2 linked regions of the Paractinoplanes brasiliensis genome follow. The protein of the gene in region 2 interacts with the protein of the main gene of each other region in a pairwise test. Links are inferred from orthologs where the notes say so. Each region holds a gene or a part of one and is shown on either strand. Other genes may lie near its edges.

What was found. Proteins that work in one complex are often made in the same cells at the same time.
Region 1: the proteins of secG (region 2) and secA2 interact in binary tests that used the Escherichia coli proteins (3 or more experiments, as listed by UniProt). The link is inferred for Paractinoplanes brasiliensis from one-to-one orthologs.

What each region holds. Positions count from the first base shown.
Region 1 is NZ_SNWR01000002.1:209,350-214,224, reverse strand. The notes cover bases 779-3,745. They hold secA2 (accessory Sec system translocase SecA2), read right to left. Parts: upstream 3,428-3,745; coding sequence 1,130-3,427; downstream 779-1,129. Other genes in these bases: C8E87_RS32965 (ATP-binding protein), read left to right, coding at 3,539-3,745. Outside these bases: C8E87_RS32980 (nucleoside/nucleotide kinase family protein), read right to left, coding at 1-148; C8E87_RS32975 (winged helix-turn-helix domain-containing protein), read right to left, coding at 160-720; more of C8E87_RS32965, read left to right, coding at 3,746-4,279; C8E87_RS32960 (CheR family methyltransferase), read left to right, coding at 4,325-4,875. UniProt on the Escherichia coli protein: Required for protein export, interacts with the SecYEG preprotein conducting channel.
Region 2 is NZ_SNWR01000001.1:1,465,561-1,470,338, forward strand. What follows is about bases 1,290-4,159. They hold secG (preprotein translocase subunit SecG), read right to left. Parts: upstream 2,919-4,159; coding sequence 2,661-2,918; downstream 1,290-2,660. Other genes in these bases: pgl (6-phosphogluconolactonase), read left to right, coding at 1,290-1,543; C8E87_RS06200 (GNAT family N-acetyltransferase), read left to right, coding at 1,540-2,145; C8E87_RS06205 (RNA polymerase-binding protein RbpA), read right to left, coding at 2,164-2,508; tpiA (triose-phosphate isomerase), read right to left, coding at 3,006-3,794; C8E87_RS06220 (phosphoglycerate kinase), read right to left, coding at 3,794-4,159. Also shown: C8E87_RS06190 (glucose-6-phosphate dehydrogenase assembly protein OpcA), read left to right, coding at 1-734; more of pgl, read left to right, coding at 806-1,289; more of C8E87_RS06220, read right to left, coding at 4,160-4,778. UniProt on the Escherichia coli protein: Subunit of the protein translocation channel SecYEG. Overexpression of some hybrid proteins has been thought to jam the protein secretion apparatus resulting in cell death; while this may be true it also results in FtsH-mediated degradation of SecY.

The DNA.
Region 1 (4,875 bases), on a different replicon or contig from region 2:
GGCCCACCAGGGCGTCCGCCAGGGCCTCGGGGCGGGCAGCCGGGGCGCCGTCGAGTGCGACCCGCAGGAAACTGTCGGGTTCCCGACATATCAACAGATCGGCGAGTTCTTGGACCAGAACCTCGGACGAGATCGGACGGACGCGCACGCCGTCGAAGGCTACTCGTTCGGCTTGATCACCACGTGGGCGTCGTCGCTCAGCCGGTAGCCCACGCCGTAGACGGTGGTGATCAACGGGACCGCCCCGCCCAGCTTCAGGCGCAGCCGGCGCACGTGCACGTCGACAGTGCGCTCGCCGGTGTGGTCGTAACCCCAGACGCCGGTGAGCAGCTGGGCGCGGGTGAAGACCCGGCGGGGCCGCTCGGCCAGGAACAGCAGCAGGTCGAACTCGAGGCGGGTCAGCGGCAGCGGCTCGCCGTCGACGAAGACCTGCCGGGTGCCGGTGAGCAGGCGCACCTCGGGGCCCACGGGCGTCTCGGGCTCGGGCTCGACGGCGGGCTCGAGGGCCGGCTCGAGCTGCACGGTGCCGTGACTGACCTCGACGAGCTCGCGGACGGCTTCGATGAGCTTGTGGGCCTGCGGGGAGATCGAGTCGCCGGTCAACGGGATCGCGACCGTGACGGTCAGCGCGGGTTCCGGCGGGCGGCGCGCGGCGGTGGAGCCGCGTCCCGGTCCGCCGGCATGTCGAGCGAGCCGTGGTGAAAGCGCACTGGCCGGCATTTAGTTGATCCCCCTGAAAATACGTCTTGGCAATCGAATACGGCCGATCACCGTCCGTAAAGCCGCGAACGATATTTCCGCCAGCGTCGTTGCCGGGTCAACCCGCCAACCACACTGTGGGAAAATCGTTCCACATCCATGTTGACCGCAGAAAATGCATTCCCCGAACGGATTCTGTCAGACCGATTAAACATCGCCGAACACGCATCTGGCTGCACCAACGCCCGGCACTGGCCGCAGCGCGCGTGTTTGCGCTGGCCAAAGCGTGCGCGGATGACCATCCGCGGTGGCCCGTCCGGGCAAATCCGTGAGACGGAAGACACACACCGCACCGATGCATTCTTCGTGCGGAGTGCAAAAGAAACCGGGCGTCCCGCGAAGGGGAACGCCCGGGTTCTTGTTGTTGCAATTAGTTGTTGCCGCCGGAGATGAGCCGCCGGCCCACGGCCGCAATGAGCCGATCGAGCTCCGAACCGAACGGGTTGTCGTGCACCAGGTACGTCCAGGTGGCGCTGGGCCGCACGATCTTGGCACGCTCGGGCTCCCAGCCGTCGCTGAGGTCGGCTTCCTCGAAGGCCTCGATGGTGCGGGCCTCCACGTCGAGCAGAAGCTTCTGGAAGGCCGGCACGGCGGCGCGGTGGAACTCGTCGAGCGGGTCCAGCTTGCCCAGCGCCCGCAGGTGAACACCCTCGCGCACCTCGCTCAGCTCGGCCAGGTGGTCGACCCAGAGCCGGTCGAGGTGATAGAGCGCGATGGCCCGGGCGGCGTCGGACAGGACGTCCTCGTCGAGCTCCTTGGCCTTCTCGGGCGAGCGCTCGAGCAGCATGATCGCCGCGACCTCGGAGGTGAGCAGGCGCTCACGGCGCTCGGCCAGTGCCACCCGCTGCTGCTCGATGACGACGCTGTAACGCCAGGTGTTGCGGTGGATCTCGTGGTTGACGCCCTCGGCGACGCGCTGGGCGTGCTCGACCGCGTACTCCACCTGGTCGTCGTGGACGACGCCGTCCATGTCCATCCGCGGCGAGGCGGGCAGGATGTCGCCCGCGTGCCGGGTGACCAGCTCGTCCTCGAGGCTGACGAAGAAGACGGAGCCGCCGGGGTCGCCCTGCCGGCCCGCGCGGCCCCGCAACTGGTCGTCGACGCGGCGGCTGTCGTGCCGGCCCGCGCCGATGACGTAGAGGCCACCCAGCTCGACGACCTCGTCGCGGTCGGCCTCGTCACTGCCGCCGAGGCGGATGTCGACGCCGCGACCGGCCATCTGGGTCGAGACGGTGACGGCGCCCTTCGCGCCCGCCTCGGCGATGATCCGGGCCTCCTCGGCGTCGTTCTTGGCGTTCAGCACGTTCGACGGCACCCCGACCGCTGCCAGTTGCTTGGCCAGCAGCTCGGACGCCTTGACGTCGAGCGTGCCGACCAGCACCGGGCGGCCCTTCTCGTGGGCGAGCTTGATCTCTTCGACCAGGGCCTCGTCGCGCGTCTCGTGCGCGGAGTAGATGCGGTCGGGCTCGTCCTCGCGGATGTTCTCGGCGTTGGACGGGACGACCGCGACCTCGAGCTTGAAGTACTCCCGCAGCTGCTCGCCGACGTGCACGGCGGTGGCCGTCATGCCACAGACCGTCTTGTAGAGCGCGATGTAGGCCTGCACGGTGATCGTGTTGAGGACCTCGCCCTCGGCGGTGGCGTTCAGCCCCTCCTTCGCCTCGACCGCGGCCTGCAGACCGTCGGGCCAGCGGCGCCGCTGGGCGACCCGGCCACGCATCTCGTCGATCAGTTCGACGCCGCCGTTGCGCACGATGTAGTCGATGTCGCGGCGCAGCAGGGCGTGGGCGTGCAGCGCCACGTTGACCGCGGACAGGTGCTGGACCTGGTCGTCGGCGTACAGGTCGATGCCGCCGAGCTCTTCCTCGACCTTCTTGAGGCCGGCGTCGGTGAACGCCACGCTGCGGCCGTCCTCGGCCACCTCGTAGTCCTTGCCCGCCCGCAGCTCGCGCACCAGGGCGGCGGCCTCGTGCACCGGGTCGCTCTCGGTGGTGACGCTGCCGGCGAGCACCATCGGCACGCGGGCCTCGTCGATGAGGATCGAGTCGGCCTCGTCGACGATCGCCGTGGCCAGCTCGCGCTGCACCCTGTCTTCCACGTCGGTGACGAGCTGGTCGCGCAGATAGTCGAAGCCGGCCTCGCTGACCGACACGTAGGTGACGTCGGCGAGGTAGGCCTCGCGGCGCTCGGAGTGGGTGGAAGCCTCGGTGACCCAGCCGACGGTCAGGCCGAGCAGCTTGTAGACCGGCGCCATCCACTCCGCGTCGCGACGGGCCAGGTAGTCGTTGACGGTGAGCACGTGAACCGGGCCGTGGCCGAGGCGGACATGCCCGTACGCCGCGATCGTGGCCGTCAGCGTCTTGCCCTCACCGGTGGCCATCTCGGCGACCTTGCCGGAGAGCAGGGCCATCACACCGAGCAGCTGCACGTCGTACGGACGCTGCTCGATCGCCCGGAAAGCCGCCTCACGGCCGATCGCGCACAGCTCGGTGAAGTCACTGGCCTCCCGGGCGGCGGCGGTCAGCGCCTCGTCGTCCAGCTCGCGCAACGCTTCCTCACGAGCGTCGATGGCCGGCAGCCGCTTCGAGAACGGCGCGAGGTCGACCGTTGTGCCCGGACGCTGCAAGAACTTGCGAAACCGGCTCTTCAGCCGCTGCGACACACCCATGGCGGGCAACGGTACTTCATTTTCCTGAGAGCTTGGCGACGACCTTCCGTTTGCGACACCCCCGTCGCGGGCACGTTGTGTTGGCAGGTTGGGCTTTGAAGGGGAGGCAGGGTGCCGAGTCAGCTCGTGTGCCGGCCGGAACGGGGGTTCCCGGTCGCCGCGTTGCGGGTCGCCGGCACTCTCGATCAGGTCACCGGCGACGCGCTTCAGCAGGCGGTCCGGCTGCGCCTGGCCGATCAGCCGACGGTGCTGCTGCTCGACGTGGCCCGGCTGCGGATCGGCGACCCGGTGGGCCTGTCGGCGCTCAGCTCGATCGCCTGCCAGGCGTTCGAATGGCCGGACGTGCCGGTGGTGCTGTGCGGCGCGGACAGCCGGACGACGGCGATGCTCTCGGACGTGCCGGAGTGCGCGGGACTCGACTTCGCCGGCGACTTCGCCGGGGCGCTCGCCGCCGCCCGGGCCGAGACCGTGCCGCCGCGGATCCGGGTGCGGATGCGGCCCGTCCCCGACGCCTGCCGGCAGGTGCGCCGGCTGGTGACCCAGGCCTGCGAGACGTGGAACCGGGCCGGCCTGACGTCGACGGCGACGCTGATCGCCACCGAACTGGTCGCCAACGTCGTACGGCACGCGCGCACCAGCATGGAGGTCACCCTGCGGCCGCTGAACGGCGAGCGGCTCGGCATCACCGTCCGCGACCGCAGCCGCCGGATGCCGAAGCCGGCCGACGCCGGGTTGTCCGACCCGGGCGGGCGCGGCCTGCGGCTCGTACGGGATCTGACCGATGCCTGGGGTGTGCTGCCGGTGACCGACGGCAAGGTCGTCTGGACCCGGATGCGGGCCGACGCGCGATGATCCTGAACGGGTGCCGGAGCGCCGACGTGCGGTAGCGTCTCCCCCGTGCAACCGGCCGACCCTCAATTCGAAGCGCTGCTGGTCTACCTGAAGGAGTCCCGCGGCTTCGACTTCACCGGCTACAAGCGATCGAGCCTGATCCGGCGGGTCAACCGGCGGATGGCCCAGGCCGGCGCCGGCGACTACCCCGACTACGTGGACTACCTGCAGGTCCACCCGGACGAGTTCACCGCGCTGTTCAACACCATACTGATCAACGTCACCGGATTCTTCCGCGACGCCGACGCCTGGGAATTTCTCGCCAAGGACGTGCTCGGGCCGATGCTCACGGCCAAGCCGGTCGACTCGCCGATCCGTATCTGGTGCGCCGGCTGCGCCTCCGGCGAGGAGGCCTACACGCTGGCGATGGTGCTGGCCGAGCACATCGGGCCCGAGGCGTTCAAGGAACGGGTGAAGATCTACGCCACCGACGTCGACGAGGAACAGCTCAACGACGCGCGCCAGGCGACGTACGGGGAACGCGAGATGCAGGCCGTGCCGGCCGAGCTGACCGAGCGCTACTTCGAGGCGGTCAACGGGCGGCACGCGTTCCGCAA
Region 2 (4,778 bases):
GTATGTACGGCCGTCTCGCGCTGCACGCCGAGTCGGTGGTCATGCCGCTGCTCGCCCCGGACGTGCCGGTGGTCAGCTGGTGGCACCAGGAGCCGCCGGACACGATCGCGAACGACTTCCTCGGCGTGGTGGCCGACCGCCGCATCACCGACTGCGCGCAGGCGCCCGACCCGGTGGCCGCGCTGCGGCAGCGGGCCGCCGACTACGCGCCCGGTGACACCGACCTCACCTGGACCCGCATCACCCTGTGGCGCACCCTGGTGGCGGGCGCGTTCGACACCACCGAGGCAAGGGTGGTCGGCGCGACCATCGCAGCGCCCAGCAAGGACCCGACGGCCTGGCTGATGAAGGGCTGGCTGCAGTCCCGGCTCGGCATCGTGCCCGAGCTGCAGGCGACCGAGCGGGCCCCGCGGATGAACTCGGTGCAGCTGCTCTGCGCCAACGGCGACACGGTGACGGTGACCCGCGACGAGAACACCGCGCTGTTCAGCCGCACCGGCCAGGAGGACCGTTACATGCCGCTGCCCAAACGGCCGGTCGGCGACGAACTGGCCGAGGAGCTGCGCCGGCTGGACGCCGACCAGATCTACGCCGACGCGCTCGGCGCGATGGCCGGGGTGTCCGGTCTCGACCACCGGCCCCCGATGCGGGTGCACGTGTGGAAGGACCCGGCGCTGGCGGCCAAGGCCGACGAGGAGGGCGCGATGGCGGGCCCGGGCGGCACAGCCGCATAACCTCCCGACAACAAGGGCCGTCCGCCGCAAAGGTGGGCGGCCCCACGGCTTTCCAGACAGGAGACGGAAACGTGAGCAAGACCCTGGTCGTGGTGGTGCCGGACGCCGGCGCCCTCGCCGCGACGGTGGCGTCCCGCCTGATCGCCAAGATCGTCGATGCGCAGGCCGAGCGCGGTTCGGCCGGCGTGGTGCTGACCGGCGGCCGCATCGCCAAGCGGGTGCTGGCCGCGCTGAAAGACCTGCCCGAGGCGGCCGCGATCAACTGGTCGCAGGTGGACCTGTGGTGGGGCGACGAGCGTTTCCTGCCCTCCGGCGACCCCGAGCGCAACGAGACCCAGGCCCGTGAGGCCCTGCTGGACGCGCTGCCGGTCGATCCGGCCCGGGTGCACGCCATGCCCGCCTCGGACGGCCCGGACGGCGACGACGCCGAGGCAGCGGCCGCACGCTACGCCCAGGAACTACGGATCGGCGGCGCCGACCTGCCCCCGTTCGACGTGCTGATGCTCGGCGTCGGCGAGGACGGTCACGTCGCGTCGCTGTTCCCCGAGCACCCGGTGCTCAACGAGACCACGAGCACGACCGCGGCCGTCCACAACAGTCCGAAGCCGCCGCCGACCCGGATCACGCTGACCATGCCGACGATCCAGGCCGCCGACGAGGTGTGGCTCATCGCCGCCGGCCCCGACAAGGCCGACTCGGTCGGGCAGGCCCTGGGCGGCGACAAGCTGCTGCCCGCGGCCCACGCCACCGGCGTCGCCAAGACGTACTGGCTGCTCGACCAGGCCGCCGCGGCAAAGATCAAGTCGTGACGCCGGAACCAGTGATCCGCGGCTACCGGCCCACCGACCTCGACGCCGTCTACGACATCTGCGTACGTACCGCCGACGCCGGGGGCGACGCACGCGGTCAGAACAGCTCCGACCGGCTCGTCGGCGACATCTTCGCCGCGCCCTACGTCGTGCTGGAGCCCGAGGTGGCCCGCATCCTCGACGACGGGCACGGCAACGCGGTCGGCTACATCGTCGGCACCACCGACACGGCCGCCTTCGTCAAGAGGTACCGCACCGAGTGGCTGCCCGCCACGGCCGGCCGTTACGGCGACGACCCGCGCGACCGGATGTGGCTGCGACTGCACCACAACCCGGAGCGCATGCTCGTCCCCGAACTGGCCGGCTACCCCGCACACCTGCACATCGACCTGCTGCCGGAGTGGCAGGGCCGGGGGCACGGGCGGGCTCTGATGTGGTCGTTCCTGGCCGGCCTGCACGCGGCCGGGGCGCCACGGGTGCACCTGGGCATGGCCCCGGCGAACACCGCGGCACGCGCCTTCTACGCGCGACTTGGCTTCGAGGACATCCCGGTGCCGTCCGAGCCTGGCGCCCTGTACCTGGGGCGCTCGACGGCCGTTTGAGGGGCCGTCCCGACAGCCTTACTCGCGGCCGCGGCGCTGGCGCAGCTTGGCCAGCGCCTCCTCGAGGATGCGGGCGCCGTCCTCGTCGGTGCGCCGCTCCTTGACGTAGGCCAGGTGCGACTTGTACGGCTCGGCCCGCAGCCGGCCCGGCGGCTTCTCACGGTCGAGGCCGGCGGGCTGGCCGCAGCGCGGGCAGTCCCACGCGTCGGGGGCCGACGCCTCGGCCGCGAACAGGATCCGGCTGGCGTGCCCGGCCGCGCAGAAATAGGTCACCTCCCGCCGAGGGGCGGGCTCACTGCGCTCGTCGGGGCGCACCGGGGACGAGCCGACACGGCTGCCACGGATTGCACTGCCACTGGACACGGATGTCACTCCTGTCTCGAGGGCGCTGGTTGTCGCCGGCCCGAAATCAGGCCGAAACAGAACAGAAAAACGCCGCACGCCCGGCAGAACCGGACGCGCGGCAGAGTCTACGACTATGACGCTCCGTAAGAAAGAACGGGGCGTCAGGAAAGTCAGGAACCCGGAACGGACACCCGCAGCCACAGGCCGAGGCCGACGATGCAGGCGAACCAGATGATGCCCACCAGCACGGTGTAGCGATCGAGGTTCTTCTCCGCGACCGAGGAACCGGCCAGGCTGGAGGTCACGCCACCGCCGAACATGCTCGACATGCCGCCGCCCTTGCCGCGGTGCAGCAGGATGAGCAGGGTCAGCAAGAAGCTGGTGAGGACCAGCAACGCGATCAACGTGTACGCGAACCACATCGGCATGGTCGGGTCATTCCTCTCGAAGGGCACAGGAGCCGTCCAACAATAGCTTGTGCCCGGACGCGAAGTGCGCCCGGGCACGCGCTGTTGTCAGCGGCTCACGTGCTCGGGGAACCGGACGATCGAGGCGAACTCCTCGGCGTCCAGGCTGGCGCCGCCGATGAGCGCGCCGTCCACGTCCGGCTTGGCCATGATCTGCGCGATGTTGGCCGCCTTGACCGAGCCGCCGTAGAGCACCCGTACGGCGTCGGCGACCTCGGCCCCGTACACCTCGGACAGCCGCTCGCGGATCGCGCCGCAAACCTCCTGGGCGTCCTCGGGAGTCGCGGTCTTGCCGGTGCCGATCGCCCAGACCGGCTCGTACGCGATCACGATCTGCTTGACCTGCTCGGGCTTGAGCCCGGCCAGCCCCGCGTCGACCTGCGCGGTGCAGTGCGGCACGTGGCCGTTCTCCTCGCGGACCGGCAGGCCCTCGCCCACGCAGAGAATCGGCATCAGGTTGCTCGCGAAGGCCGCCTTCACCTTCGCGTTGACCAGGGCGTCGTCCTCGTTGTGGTATTCCCGGCGCTCGGAGTGGCCGGCCAGCACGAAGGTGCAGCCCAGCTTCTCCAGCATCGAGCCGGCGATCTCACCGGTGTACGCGCCGGACTTGTGCTGCGAGATGTCCTGCGCGCCGTACACGATGTTCAGCTTGTCGCCGTCGACGGCGGTCTGCACGGTGCGCAGGTCGGTGAACGGCGGCAGCACGGCCACCTCGACGTCGGTGAGCTGCTGCTCGCTCAGGCTCGCGGCAAGCTTCTGCACCAGAAGGTTGGCCTCGAAGTGGTTGAGGTTCATCTTCCAGTTACCGGCCATCAGGGGCCGGCGAGCGTCCGCCATCACTTCTCCAGTGCTTCGATGCCGGGGAGGGTCTTGCCCTCGAGGTACTCCAGGGAGGCGCCGCCGCCCGTCGAGATGTGCCCGAAGGCGGTCTCGTCGAGGCCGAGCGTGCGCACGGCCGCGGCCGAGTCGCCGCCGCCGACGACCGAGAAGCCGTCGATCTTGGTGATGGCCTCGGCCACGCCCCGGGTGCCCGCCGCGAACGGGGCCAGCTCGAACACGCCCATCGGGCCGTTCCAGAACACGGTCTTGGCGCCGCCGATCGCCCCGGCGAACAGCGCCACCGACTCGGGGCCGATGTCCAAGCCCAGCCGGTCGGCCGGGATCTCGGACGCGGGCACCGTCACGCTGTCGGCGTCGGCCGAGAACTCGGTCGCCGCGACCACGTCGACCGGCAGCACGATCCGGCCCTGCGCCTCGGAGAGCAAGTCACGGCAGGTGGCGACCATCTCGTCCTCGAGCAGCGACTTGCCGACCTCATGGCCCTGGGCCTTGAGGAACGTGAAGCACATGCCGCCGCCGACGAGGAGCTTGTCGACCTTGGGCAGCAGCGCCTTGATCACGGCGAGCTTGTCGGAGACCTTCGAACCGCCGAGCACGACCACGTACGGCTGCTCGGGGTGCTCGGTCACCTTCTTGAGGACGTCGACCTCCTTGATGACCAGGCCGCCGGCGTAGTGCGGCAGAATCGCCGGCACGTCGTGGACCGAGGCGTGCTTGCGGTGCACGGCACCGAAAGCGTCATCAACGTAGAAGTCGGCGAATTTCGCCAGCTCGCCCGCGAAAGCGGCACGAACGGCGTCGTCCTTGCTCGTCTCCCCCTGGTTGAACCGCAGGTTCTCGAGGAGCAGCACCTCGCCGTCCTCGAGCGCGCCGGCCTTGGCGGCCGCATCCGGCCCGACCGTGTCGGAAGCGAACACGACCGGCGAACCCAGCAGCTCACCGAGCCGCGTGGCGACCGGGGCGAGGGTGAACTTGGGGTCG